Regions from separate parts of the Mesobacillus subterraneus genome, predicted to be linked through region 2. Evidence: riboswitches for the same ligand, from Rfam matches in the RefSeq annotation. Region 2 holds a riboswitch; the other holds the start of a gene.
What was found. Region 2 has a riboswitch for thiamine pyrophosphate ahead of thiM (hydroxyethylthiazole kinase). Riboswitches for the same ligand answer to the same signal wherever they lie in the genome.
Positions count from the first base shown of each region.

Region 1: it holds a riboswitch for thiamine pyrophosphate, as region 2 does, so the genes downstream of both, LC048_RS08250 (Ykof family thiamine-binding protein) here and thiM (hydroxyethylthiazole kinase) in region 2, are expected to answer to the same signal.

Region 1 is NZ_CP129019.1:1,609,042-1,615,141, reverse strand. Features, by position in the region: gene LC048_RS08275 (hypothetical protein) at 1-204, opposite strand, end outside; gene LC048_RS08270 (hypothetical protein) at 378-533, shown strand; gene LC048_RS08265 (hypothetical protein) at 611-853, opposite strand; gene LC048_RS08260 (hypothetical protein) at 1,109-1,297, opposite strand; gene LC048_RS08255 (hypothetical protein) at 1,542-1,790, shown strand; TPP riboswitch at 1,868-1,966, shown strand; gene LC048_RS08250 (Ykof family thiamine-binding protein) at 2,071-2,673, shown strand; gene LC048_RS08245 (ECF transporter S component) at 2,673-3,269, shown strand; gene LC048_RS08240 (ABC transporter ATP-binding protein) at 3,253-4,929, shown strand; gene LC048_RS08235 (energy-coupling factor transporter transmembrane component T family protein) at 4,916-5,695, shown strand; gene LC048_RS08230 (c-type cytochrome) at 5,738-6,100, opposite strand, start outside.
Region 2 is NZ_CP129019.1:3,303,312-3,309,411, reverse strand. Features, by position in the region: gene liaG (LiaG family protein) at 1-12, opposite strand, end outside; partial or broken gene pepT (peptidase T) at 253-1,483, opposite strand; gene LC048_RS17190 (hypothetical protein) at 1,606-1,746, shown strand; gene LC048_RS17185 (hypothetical protein) at 1,739-1,891, shown strand; TPP riboswitch at 1,959-2,068, shown strand; gene thiM (hydroxyethylthiazole kinase) at 2,140-2,955, shown strand; partial or broken gene thiD (bifunctional hydroxymethylpyrimidine kinase/phosphomethylpyrimidine kinase) at 2,957-3,791, shown strand; gene thiE (thiamine phosphate synthase) at 3,764-4,408, shown strand; gene thiW (energy coupling factor transporter S component ThiW) at 4,421-4,924, shown strand; gene LC048_RS17160 (exonuclease domain-containing protein) at 5,028-5,642, shown strand; gene trhA (PAQR family membrane homeostasis protein TrhA) at 5,695-6,100, opposite strand, start outside.

The sequences.
Region 1 (6,100 bases), 1.7 Mb from region 2:
CCCGCGAATCCCCAGATTTTCATAAGCATATTCAACACTATCAGCAATTGTGTCGGAAATGGCTGCAGCTGTACTGATGATATCATTCCAATTTTCATCAAAAACAAAAGCATGCCACGGAGAATGATTTGAGGTATTTAGAAACTCAATTTTAAGAAATTGCTGGTCATTATCAAATTGGTAAACAGATTTCAACGCATCCATAGTTTCCCTCCATTCGTAAAGTAGGAATAGTTTCCCACAGCAAGCAAAAGTTAATGAATTTGTTTTACATGATTTGAAATCATTAGTAAATACTTACAACGATGTTACCACAAGCATGAATTTTGTTGTTAAGGGAAAATGGTAATAACAAATATTGTGAGGAGGACAAAAAAATGGAGCAGCATAAAAATAATAAAAATTCAAACGAGCAAAATACACAGGAGCACAGCATGGTGTGCAACGATCAATTATTTTTTCAGGAATTAAGGATAGCAGCTGAAGAGGCTGAGCGCGATCATATCGATGCAGACCAAGACAAGGCAAAATAAAAGAGAAAGGCAAAATGCCTTTCTCCATTACTTCATCAACTATTGATATTTCTACACTGCTTTGCATCATTAGCGTCTTAATTGATGAAACGGTCTCTTTCGGCTGCCTCTTCCTCACGCTCTGCTTCACGTTCTTCGTACCAAAATTTTATATGGGTGAGGATTGAGAAAACAAGGAAAAAGTTCATCGACCAGACACTCACAAACGGGGTCATTCCTCCAAACTCAATCGTCTCGTACTGTTTTAAAACCATCACAATATATGACTCAATGAACACAAGGACAAAGCCGGCTACACCTGCAATTGCCATACGCATCATATCAATAACCACCTTATCGTATTATCAGATTATTTAAATAATACGACTGATTATTGATTAACGCAACTATTTTGTCACTAATTTGCCACATTTTCGAGTTGACAATTTGGCATAGGACTTAATAACTATAACCTTCATTGTAAACTCTGTTGTTTTTTCATCTGTTATTGGAATTCTTATTGCCCGAGAAGGGTTCCCGGAACATGTAAGTGAAGAACCTAATGTATATTCGAAAAACAATAATTGATAATAGCTTTATCTATTCAACTTCTTTTGCTTTTGCATAATCTCATATGATTTTTCAATAATATCAGTTAATACATCGCCTTTGTATATTCTGCCGACCTTGGTATTTTCCTGATAGTATTCTACAATCTCGTCAAGCTTGTCAGATGTATCCTTGGAGACTCTAACGTTCAATTGAATTCTTTGGGTTTCATTCATGATTCAGCTTCCTCCAAATACTTCTGCTACTATATAAAAATAAAAATCTATCATATTGCTAGCAGTTTGATATTATGTAGATATGCGTCGCTAACACCACTGCAACGTTCTCTATTTTAACATATTCCGGCATCTTTCAACACTATGTTGGTTTGATATCCGTTTTTTTCTCATACTTAAGGGTAATTTATATCTGTGCCCTATCACCCTCTAAAAGTATACTTTAACAATATGGAGAGTTTCTATGAAGCTTATAAAATGGTCATACACAAAGAGATATAATATCAAAGCTCAATTTGACGTATTTCCAAACTCAATCGCCTTATTCCGCCAAATTAAAGATTATTACTTCGTGTATACTGTGAATTGGTCATTGGGCGATCCTGTTGTCTCGAAAACCGCGTTGGAGGAAATGGAGTGGCTGTTAAATAATGAGCTGGGCACCCTGGAAAGCTACAATGGGAGTAAATTTTTCCAGCGCGATTCGGAATGATTCACATTTTTTAAATTAGGCATTTACAATTCAAACTATTTCAACTAAGATGATTTTGGAAACAACAACTGCATAATTTTTTGCACTAGGGGAGCTTATGGCTGAGAAGAACTTTGTTCTGACCCTTATGACCCGATCTGGATAATACCAGCGTGGGGAAGTGCAGGAGAAGCTCTTCGTTATATTTCTTTTTTATTCTAACGATAGAATTCAACTGCATCCACCACGCTGGATGCAGTTTTTTATTTTCCAATAAATGAACAAAAGGAGCTGTTTTGAATTGAAAGAGATTCTTTGCGGTACTAGCGAGATTACAGGGGCGAGTTTTTCAATTTACCCAATGACAGACAGGTTCGTGGATATTATCCTCTCTTCACTGAAGAAAGTTGACACAACAAAGGTATGGATGAAGTCAGATGATATCAGCACATGTGTGCGTGGTCATTCAGAACATGTTTTTGACGTTGTTAAGGCTATATTTCTGAATGCATCAATTGCGGGAGACCATGTGGTCCTGAATGCGACATTTTCAAATGGATGTCCTGGTGACAGTGCTGGGGATGCATTCATGGCAGAAGATTTAATTCTTATGAATAAAGAGCTTTCACAGAAAATCAGCCTGGAGGTCGCAACCCAGTTCGCTCTCTATCCATTAGGTATTCCTGGATATATGGATGTCATTATGGATCAAATTAAGACTGTTGACCAGCAAGGTGTCTTTAGCGGAGGCGTTCATTATTCTTCAAGATTAGATGGTGATGGCAATAAGGTGTTTGCAGCTTTGGAAAGTGCGTTTGAAGGTGCCCGGAACAGTGATTCTTCACATATTGTCATGACGGTGACTATGTCAGCCAATAGCCCTTCTCGCAAGGAGGGTCAATGATGCTCGCCAACTGGAAACTTCGTGAGGTTGTTGTCCTCTCTGTCCTGGCAGTCGTTTTTGGGGTCATCTACCTCCTATTCTTACAAATCGGCAATGTACTTGTAGGTATGTTTGGCCTTATTGGCTATGATTTGATATTCGGAATCTGGTTCATCGTTTCCATAATAGCTGCATATATCATCAGGAAGCCTGGAGCAGCTGTATTATCAGAAACGATAGCTGCAACTATAGAGGTCATGCTTGGCAATGCTATTGGTCCACGCCTGATCCTTGTTGGCATTATTCAGGGACTTGGTGCAGAAGCAGCTTTTGCAGCAACCAAATGGAAGAACTATTCAGCATGGGTGCTGGTGGCTGCAGGAATGGGTTCCTCAATCACCAGCTTTTTATGGGGCTATTTTTTAGGAGGATTTGCTGCACTGTCACCTGGTTATGTAACAGCGATGTTTTTCGTCAGGCTTGCAAGCGGAGCAATATTAGCCGGCCTACTTGGTAAATACATAAGTGACAGCCTCGCAAAGACTGGAGCGTTAAATAGCTTCCCGCTTGGCAAGGAAGCCAGAAAGGCAAAGCATAACGATGATATCTCAGCCTAGTCGTCCATTTTTGGAGGTGTCAAACTTATCTTTCAGGTTTGAGGCTGGCCAGGATCCTGTCTTAAAAAACATTACCTTCGAAATTAATGAAAATGAGAATATACTTGTTTTGGGCCCAAGCGGTTCAGGAAAGAGTACCCTCGCATACTGTCTGAATAATCTGTATCCGTCTTCTGTTGATGGAATCATGAATGGCTATATTAATTATAAAGGGCGAGCGTTATCCTCCTTTGAGCCAGGAGAAGCAAACCGAAAAATTGGATTTGTCATGCAGGATCCTGATTCCCAATTTTGCATGCTGACTGCCGAGGAAGAAGTGGCTTTTGTATTAGAAAATATACGTTTCCCCAGATTAGAAATGGAAGAAAGAATACATTATGTACTTGATTTAGTAGACTTGTTGCCATTCAAACACAGACTGATTCACACCCTCTCAGGCGGTCAAAAGCAAAAGCTTGCGATTGCCTGTGCACTGGCAATGGAACCGGAATTATTGATCCTTGATGAACCAACCGCTAATCTAGACCCTGCTTCTGGGTTCGAACTAGTACAGACTTTAAAAAAATTAAAAAAATCTCATTCCTTCAGTATCCTCGTTATTGAGCACAATTTGGACAATTGGCTCGATTTTGTGGATCGCTGCATCATTTTCAATTCCAAGGGTGAGCTGTTTTTAAACGGTCCGCCAAACATTTGCTTTGCAGAATATGCAAGAGAACTCGCAAGTGAAGGCATATGGCTCCCCCGCACCATTCATGTTGGATTGAGACTACAGGATGCTGGTTTGTTAAAGAGTTCTTCACTGCCAATGACAATAAGTGAAATCATTGAACATAGTGAGGATATAGGGCAAACAATTGAATTTTTATCAACTGACAGCCGTAAGCAAATGCACACCCCCTCTCCTTCCATTATCAGTGCGAAGGGTGTCAGCTATTCAAGAGACAATCATGAAATCATCCAAGAAATCTCTTTATCAATTCATGCGGGTGAATTCATTGCAATAGCCGGGGCTAACGGATCAGGGAAGACGACTTTCTCCAAATGTTTGGCCGGTTTAATTCCATCAAGAGGTGAAATAAGGCTGTATGGTCTCTCATTAGGAGAGTGGCATGATGAAAAAAAATGGAGAAGGCTCGGATATGTATTCCAGAATCCAGAGCATCAATTTATTACTGATTCTGTGATCGAAGAAATTAATTACAGCCTTCAAGCGAAAGAGCAAGGTCCACAAAAATATAAAAATACAGAGATTCTAAAAAAACTTCGTATGGCCGATCAGTTATATAATCATCCCTTCTCTTTAAGCCAGGGTCAAAAAAGAAGACTGAGTGTGGCGGTCATGCTGGTGAATGGACAGGAGGTTTTGATCATGGACGAACCAACCTTTGGTCAGGATGCGGTTACTTCAAAGGAAATCATTGACTTTGCTGTCAAGGCTGTACCAGAGACAGGCAGCATCATCATGATTACCCATGATATGGATATAATTGATCGTTACGCAGATAAAGTTTTAGTACTCGAAAAAGGAAATATGTTATTTTACGAGTCTCCAGGCAACCTTTGGGATCAACCAGGAATTTTGGCGAGAGCGAATTTAAGAGTCCCGTTCCTCAGGGAAATGGCAATGCATGTGGAGGGAAGATATGCTGTTAAATGAAATGAACCCGAGCATTAAAGCCCTTAGCATTCTTGTCAGCATCTTGCTGCTATCGATATTTTTCGATCCAGTCACACCTTTGCTTAGTCTCATTTTGACTATAGCAATCACATTTATTTTTGGGAAGATACATTTTAAGAAGTGGATCCTGTTATTTTCTCCTTTCCTCTTCATGGCGATTGTCTATGTCTGGTCATCACTTTTGTTCCCGAGAGTAGATTGGGGAGACAGCATTATCTGGGAATGGTGGTTCATCACCATCACTGCTGAAGGGGTACAAAGGAGCATATCACTTGGATTAAGAGTGCTAAGTTTTGCTTCCCTTTCACTTCTATTTGCCCTTACGACCAATCCATTTAACTTTTTGCTTAGCTTAATGCAGCAATGCAAGTTATCTCCGAAAATTGCCTATTCCATCATGGCGGGATATCAATTCCTCCCTATGATAAAAAATGAATTTGAGATAATTAGAAGTGCCCATCGAATTAGAGGTGCAGGAAGAACAGAAACTTTATCGGATAAAATAAAGCAAATAAAGAAGTATGGCATTCCTTTACTCGCGAGCGGAATCAGAAAAGCAGAAAGAACAGCTATTGCAATGGAGTCAAAAGGTTTCACTGGAGATAAAGAACGAGAATTCTATCGAGTAATCCCAGTTTCTAAAAGGGATTGGCTGCTGTTTGGTTTGCTGATCTGCATCGTTCTTGTAAGTGCTTTAACCTCACATAAGCTTGGTTACTTGAGTTTGTATAATGGCGAATTATAAGAAAACCCAGCACCTGTGTACAGGTGCTGGGTTTCTATTAGTCTAATTTTTTACCGAGAGAATTGCTTCCCAATCAATTGTGCCGTTTTTGACTTGTTCACGTTTTTCCTTGTTCATGATGTCTGCCGGTCTCCCGCCTTTCGGCCAGTCACCTTCATGCCCTTGAAATTCTGGTCGGTCATGAGAAAGGATATATGCAGCCAAATCGATCGCTTGCTGGTCAGATAAAGTTCCACCCTGTCCTTTAGGCATGTTCTTCTTAACGTATCCTGCCATCTTCGTCATTCTTGACATACCTGCACCGTCGTTGAAAGAATTTTCTCCCCAAACAGCAGGCCCTGTGTTTGTTCCAGTACCGGATCCATCAGCAGCATGGCAGCTTGCACATGATTGTGCGTAAAGCTT
Region 2 (6,100 bases):
TACCTTTTTCACCTTAAAAATCCCCTCTCAATCTCATTCTATATTCATAGTAAGGCAGGTCAATCTTATTCCCAATGCACCTCCGATTTAAATCTGGATAGGGCTTGAGGCGGATTTGGGTTTAGGTCGGTCATCGGGGCACTTTCCAAGGAGACGTCAACATAAAAATGTATTTAAAAACCACCAATGATATGAGTAAAAAAAAAGCCGGACTCCGTCATAGTCAGGAATCTGGCTTCTTGTTGTTATTCATTAAGCTTTCGCTTCATAAAGTTTGGCAATCTCTACAATTGTTTCAACGGATTTCAACATAGTGTCCACAGAGACATATTCAAACCTTCCGTGGAAATTCTCCGCCTGTAAAAATATTCGGTGTCGGCAATCCCATATAGCTAAGCTGTGAGCCGTCTGTGCCACCGCGGATTGGCTTGACGATCGGCTTGATGCCGAGGTTTTCCATCGCTTCGTATGCGATGTCGACAATTTCTTTTACCGGCTCGATTTTATCCTTCATATTGTAGTATTCGTCGTACATTTCAAGTTCAACGCGGGTTTCGCCGTAAGTATGCTTCATTTCATTGGTGATTTTATGCATCAATTCCTTGCGGGCCTGGAAGCTGTCACGGTCAAAATCACGGATGATATAGCTCATCGTCGTTTCCTCGACACCTCCTTCAATCGAGCTGAGGTGGAAGAAACCTTCATAACCATCTGTGTGCTCAGGCGCTTCTTCGGCAGGAAACTTGCTGTTGAATTCCATCGCGATTTTTGCGGAGTTCACCATTTTGCCCTTCGCCGTGCCGGGATGGACATTCTTTCCTTTAATTGTCACTGTAGCGTTGGCTGCGTTAAAGCTTTCATACTCCAGCTCGCCAAGCGGGCCGCCGTCAACGGTATAGGCGAATTTTGCATTGAATGCTTTCACATCAAATTTATGAGGGCCTTTGCCAATTTCCTCATCCGGAGTGAAAGCGACACGGATTTTGCCATGTTTGATTTCCGGGTGATTGATTAAATAAGCCATAGCCGTCATGATTTCTGCGATTCCGGCTTTATTGTCAGCTCCAAGCAGCGTGGTTCCATCAGTGGTGATCAAAGTATGCCCTTTATATTGAGGCAACTCTGGAAAATCTGCAGGAGACAGGATGATATTCTGTTCCTTATTCAGGATGATTTGATTTCCATCGAAGTTTTCTACAACTTGCGGATTGACATTTTTGCCGGTAAAATCAGTGGCCGTATCAATGTGGGCAAGAAAGCCAATAGTTGGCACTTCTTTATCGGTATTGGAAGGAAGTGTCGCCATCACATAACCATTCTCATCAATCGTCACTTCTGACATTCCAATCGTTTGTAATTCCTCGACAAGCATGTTGGCAAGGTTAAGCTGTCCTTCTGTGGATGGAGTGGTTTCACTGTTTTCATTGGACTGTGTGTCTACTTTTACATAAGATGTAAATCTTTCGATGATCTCGTTTTTCATGTCTTTCAACTCCTATTACTATGTATATTTTCATATTAGCATAGAACATTAGAAACGCCATTTAAAAGGAATCTCAAAATTCAATTTTCAGGGTATAATGGTGAAAAGGAGGCTGGGGAATTATGGGATATATTTTAACCGCCATTGTCCTGTCTGTCGTGTTTTATTCAATTTATAAAATAATTACATCCGGAAAATTGCCAAGCAACAACTATACTCCATTTGATGATATTACTGAGGGGAAAGTGGATAAAGATGAATGAATTGGGCTTGATTCTAGTCCTGGTCTTAGCCTTGTGGTCCATTACGAAAACACTGGAGAAATTGGCTAAGAGAATCATCGATAAACAGGAGCAGCAATATGAGCTGCTCAAAGAAATCAAAGAATTGTTAAAAAGTGAAAAATAACAGAATAGGTTGTTTTCTCTTTACATAAATAAAAGTTAAGGTTAGGATGAAAATAATTGAATATTCGATGTACTACTAGGGGTGCCCTGTTACAGGCTGAGAGAAAGACGTTATGTCTTTTAACCCTTCGGACCTGATCTGGGTAATACCAGCGTAGGAAAGTAGTGTGAGAGAAGTTTTCTTACTTTGCTTTTAAGTCAGGTCCACTAATGGATCTGGCTTTTTTATTTTTTCAAGGAGGTTTCAGAATGGAGAAGAAAGAGATTGCTATTTTGCTGGACAGAGTCCGCAGGGAGAACCCGCTCGTACATAACATCACTAATGTTGTGGTCACCAATTTCACCGCTAATGGATTGCTGGCTCTGGGTGCTTCGCCGGTGATGGCATATGCCCAAGAGGAAGTTGCTGACATAGCCACGGTGGCGGGAAGTCTTGTCATCAATATTGGGACGCTGACGCCTGAAGTTGTTGAGTCGATGCTGATTGCCGGCAAGGCGGCGAACGAGCATGGTGTCCCGGTTATCCTGGACCCAGTGGGTGCGGGTGCAACTCAATATCGCACTGAAACGGCAAGGAGGCTGATGGAAGAATTAGAGATTGCGATTATCAGAGGAAATGCATCAGAGATTGCCAATGTTGCCGGGGAGACTTGGAGTATACGCGGAGTGGATGCAGGTGAATCCAGTGGGGATGTGTTCGAGCTTGCTGTTTCGGCTGCGAAAAAATTGAAGACGGTTGTTGTCCTGACTGGTAAGAACGACATTATTACAAATGGGCATATTGCATATTTTGTCCACAATGGTCACCAAATGCTAACAAAAGTGACGGGCACCGGCTGTTTGCTCACTTCCGCAATTGGCGCCTTCACTGCTGTTGAAAAAAACTTGCTGAAAGCCGCGACAGCAGCAGTAGCCATCTATGGAGTGGCGTCGGAAATAGCTGCTGACAATTGTGCCAGTCAGGGTCCGGGAAGCTTTCAAATAGAATTCTTAAACTGGTTATACCTTATTGGCGGAAACGTTCTGATTAAGAAAATGTCTTTTACTCGCGTGGAGGTTGATTGAGATGGAAAAAGCTTTAACAATTGCGGGGTCGGACAGCGGCGGTGGTGCTGGCATCCAGGCAGATCTGAAAACCTTCCAGGAGCTGAAAGTTTTTGGGATGTCTGCGCTGACCGCAGTAACGGCCCAAAATACGCTTGGTGTCCAGGGAGTCTTTCCGCTGGAGGCAGAGGCAGTTGCCCGACAAATCCAATCTGTCGGGGATGATATTGGGGTGGATGCTTTGAAAACAGGAATGCTTTTCAATGCTGAGATCATTGAAACTGTTGCTGGGAAAATAAAGTATTTCGCATGGGATAAGGTTGTAGTCGATCCGGTCATGATTGCGAAAGGAGGGGCTTCATTGCTTCAGCAGGAAGCAGTTTCTGCCTTGAAGAATCATTTGCTTCCGCTTTGTCTAATCATTACCCCGAATATCCCCGAAGCAGAAGTACTGACCGGCATGTCTATTGGCAGCATGGATGAGAAAAAGGAGGCGGCAAGACGAATTCATGCGCTTGGAGCAAAAAATGTCATTATAAAAGGCGGGCATGATGAGGGAACAAACGAATCGGTCGATGTCCTGTTTGACGGGAGGGAATTTGTCTTTTTTTTCCTCTGCAAGGATTGAAACAAAGAACACTCATGGAACAGGCTGTACTTTTTCCGCTGCCATTACAGCACAGCTTGCGAAAGGGAAGTCAGTTCATGAAGCAGTAGCTATAGCGAAGGAATTCATCCACGCTGCCATCGCTGACCCGCTGATCATTGGGAATGGACATGGACCTACTAATCATTGGGCCAATATGAAAATGGAAAGCGAGGTCACCTCATGGCAAGAATCAGCCCTGAACAAATGAGAAGCTTGCTGAAGGTTTACTTTATCGCCGGCAGCACGAATTGCCTGCAAGAGCCTCGATTAGTGCTGGAAGAGGCGATTCGCGGAGGGATCAGTCTTTTTCAATATCGTGAGAAAGGAAGTAACTGCCTTGAGGGGATGGAAAAGCTGGTGTTGGGAAAGGAGCTGCAGAGGATCTGCAATGATAACGGCATTCCTTTCATTGTGAACGATGATATCGAAATGGCCCTTGAGCTTGATGCGGACGGCGTCCATATTGGGCAAGAGGATGAGGATGCATCAGAGGTCCGCGACAAAATAGGCGATAAGATTCTTGGAGTTTCCGTCCATAGTCACACAGAAGCTGAAAAGGCAAAGCTTGCAGGTGCAGATTATTTTGGAGTTGGGACGATTTTTCCAACTGCAACAAAGAAGGATACAAGAGCAGTCCAGGGAACGGCATTGCTTGAGCAGCTAAAAGACTTTGGCATCCCGATGGTCGGGATCGGAGGAATCAATGTGGATAATGCTGCAGTAGTAATGAATGCTGGAGCGGATGGTGTTTCTGTCATTACAGCAATCAGCCATGCAGATGACGTCAAGGAAGCCGCAGCAAGATTAAGGGATATCATGTATTAAAGGGAGGTTATCATGAAAAACACACAAAAGCTTACTTTAACAGCGATGATGATGGCAATAGGAACATTGACAAGCCATATGTTGTTTATTCCTCTTGGAATTCTTAAGGTATTTCCGGTTCAGCATTTTATCAATGTTTTGTCGGCAGTGCTTCTCGGACCATATTATGCAGTTGCCCAGGCTTTAGGCATATCAATATTGAGAAATCTAATGGGGACCGGGTCTGTCTTCGCATTTCCTGGAAGCATGATTGGTGCTCTTCTGGCGGGCTATTTGTATAAAAAAACGAAGAGAATGGGTTTTGCTTTCGCAGGAGAAGTAGTTGGCACAGGAATCCTTGGGGCGATTGTCAGCTATCCGATTGCTACTCTATTTCTTGGCAAAGAAGCAGCTTTGTTTGGAATGGTACCCGCATTTTTCGCAAGCTCGCTTGGTGGTGCGGCAATAGGCTTCGCACTTCTGAAAATTTTTATGAAGAATACAGCGGGCAGATTAGAGATGACCAACAGGCTCTAAGTTGGAAAAGATTACATCCTATTCTCTAAAGGTGGAAATGAAAGTAGTCCTCATATATGATTATAAATAGAATCATATATTCCAGCTGAAAAGGGTGACATTTTTGAACAAAGAGAACAAGCTTGGATTGGTAGTGGACGTAGAGACAACTGGATTAGGCCCGGATTCAGATGAAATAATAGAATTGGCTTTGAAGCTAATTTCCTTTCATGAGGAATCAGGAGAAATAATCGACATTCTTGATGAAGATTCTTATTTAAGAGAGCCGCTGTCGATCACCGCCCAGAGAAATTACGACAGAGCCTACCGGATTCATGGGATTTCTTATGACATGGTTCGTGGAAAGACGTTTTACGATGAAAAAATAATGGATTATTTTAATCGCACCGATGCAATTTTTGCCCATAATGCCTCGTTCGACAGAAGTTTTTTATTCAGGATGTATCCAGAAGTCAACGAGATGAAGTGGTATTGCACGATGAAGAATGTGCAATGGAAGAACCACGGTTTCCCGAACAGCAAGCTGCTGACTTTGCTGCAGGCTCATAATATCTCAAAATTCCAGACGCACAGGGCGATGGACGACATTACATATTTGACGGAGCTGCTTAAGCAGCAAAACCCAAATGGTGATTATTATTTGAAGGAAGTGCTGGATTATGGTCCGATGCGGAAGTACCAGCCTGCCCAAAAACAAAGAAGAAGGATGTTCTACTAGAAAAGGTGCCTGTTTTTTCAGGCACCTTTTGTATTTATGTGCTTGCACTTTGTTATAGAACATACAAGTATACGCTCAGGAAATGGGCAGTACTCCCAAGCATGATGAAAATATGAAAAATTTCATGGAAGCCGAGATGTTTGGAGCGTAGGAAATCAGGTTTCAGCGCATAAATGACGCCGCCGATTGTGTACATGATGCCTCCAGCAACCAGCCAGAAGATACCGGCAGGATTTAAGACAGATGAGAGTGGAGAGACGACGAAAATAACCATCCAGCCCATTACAATATAGATAGAGGTCGACAGCCATCTTGGACTCCTGAACCAAATCATCTTAAAGAGGATTCCGCACAAAGCAGCGAATATAATGATGCCGAACAATGTCCAGCCTGTCACTCCATTAAGGCTTATCAGGCAAAACGGTGTATAGGTTCCGGCAATCAATACGAAAATCATC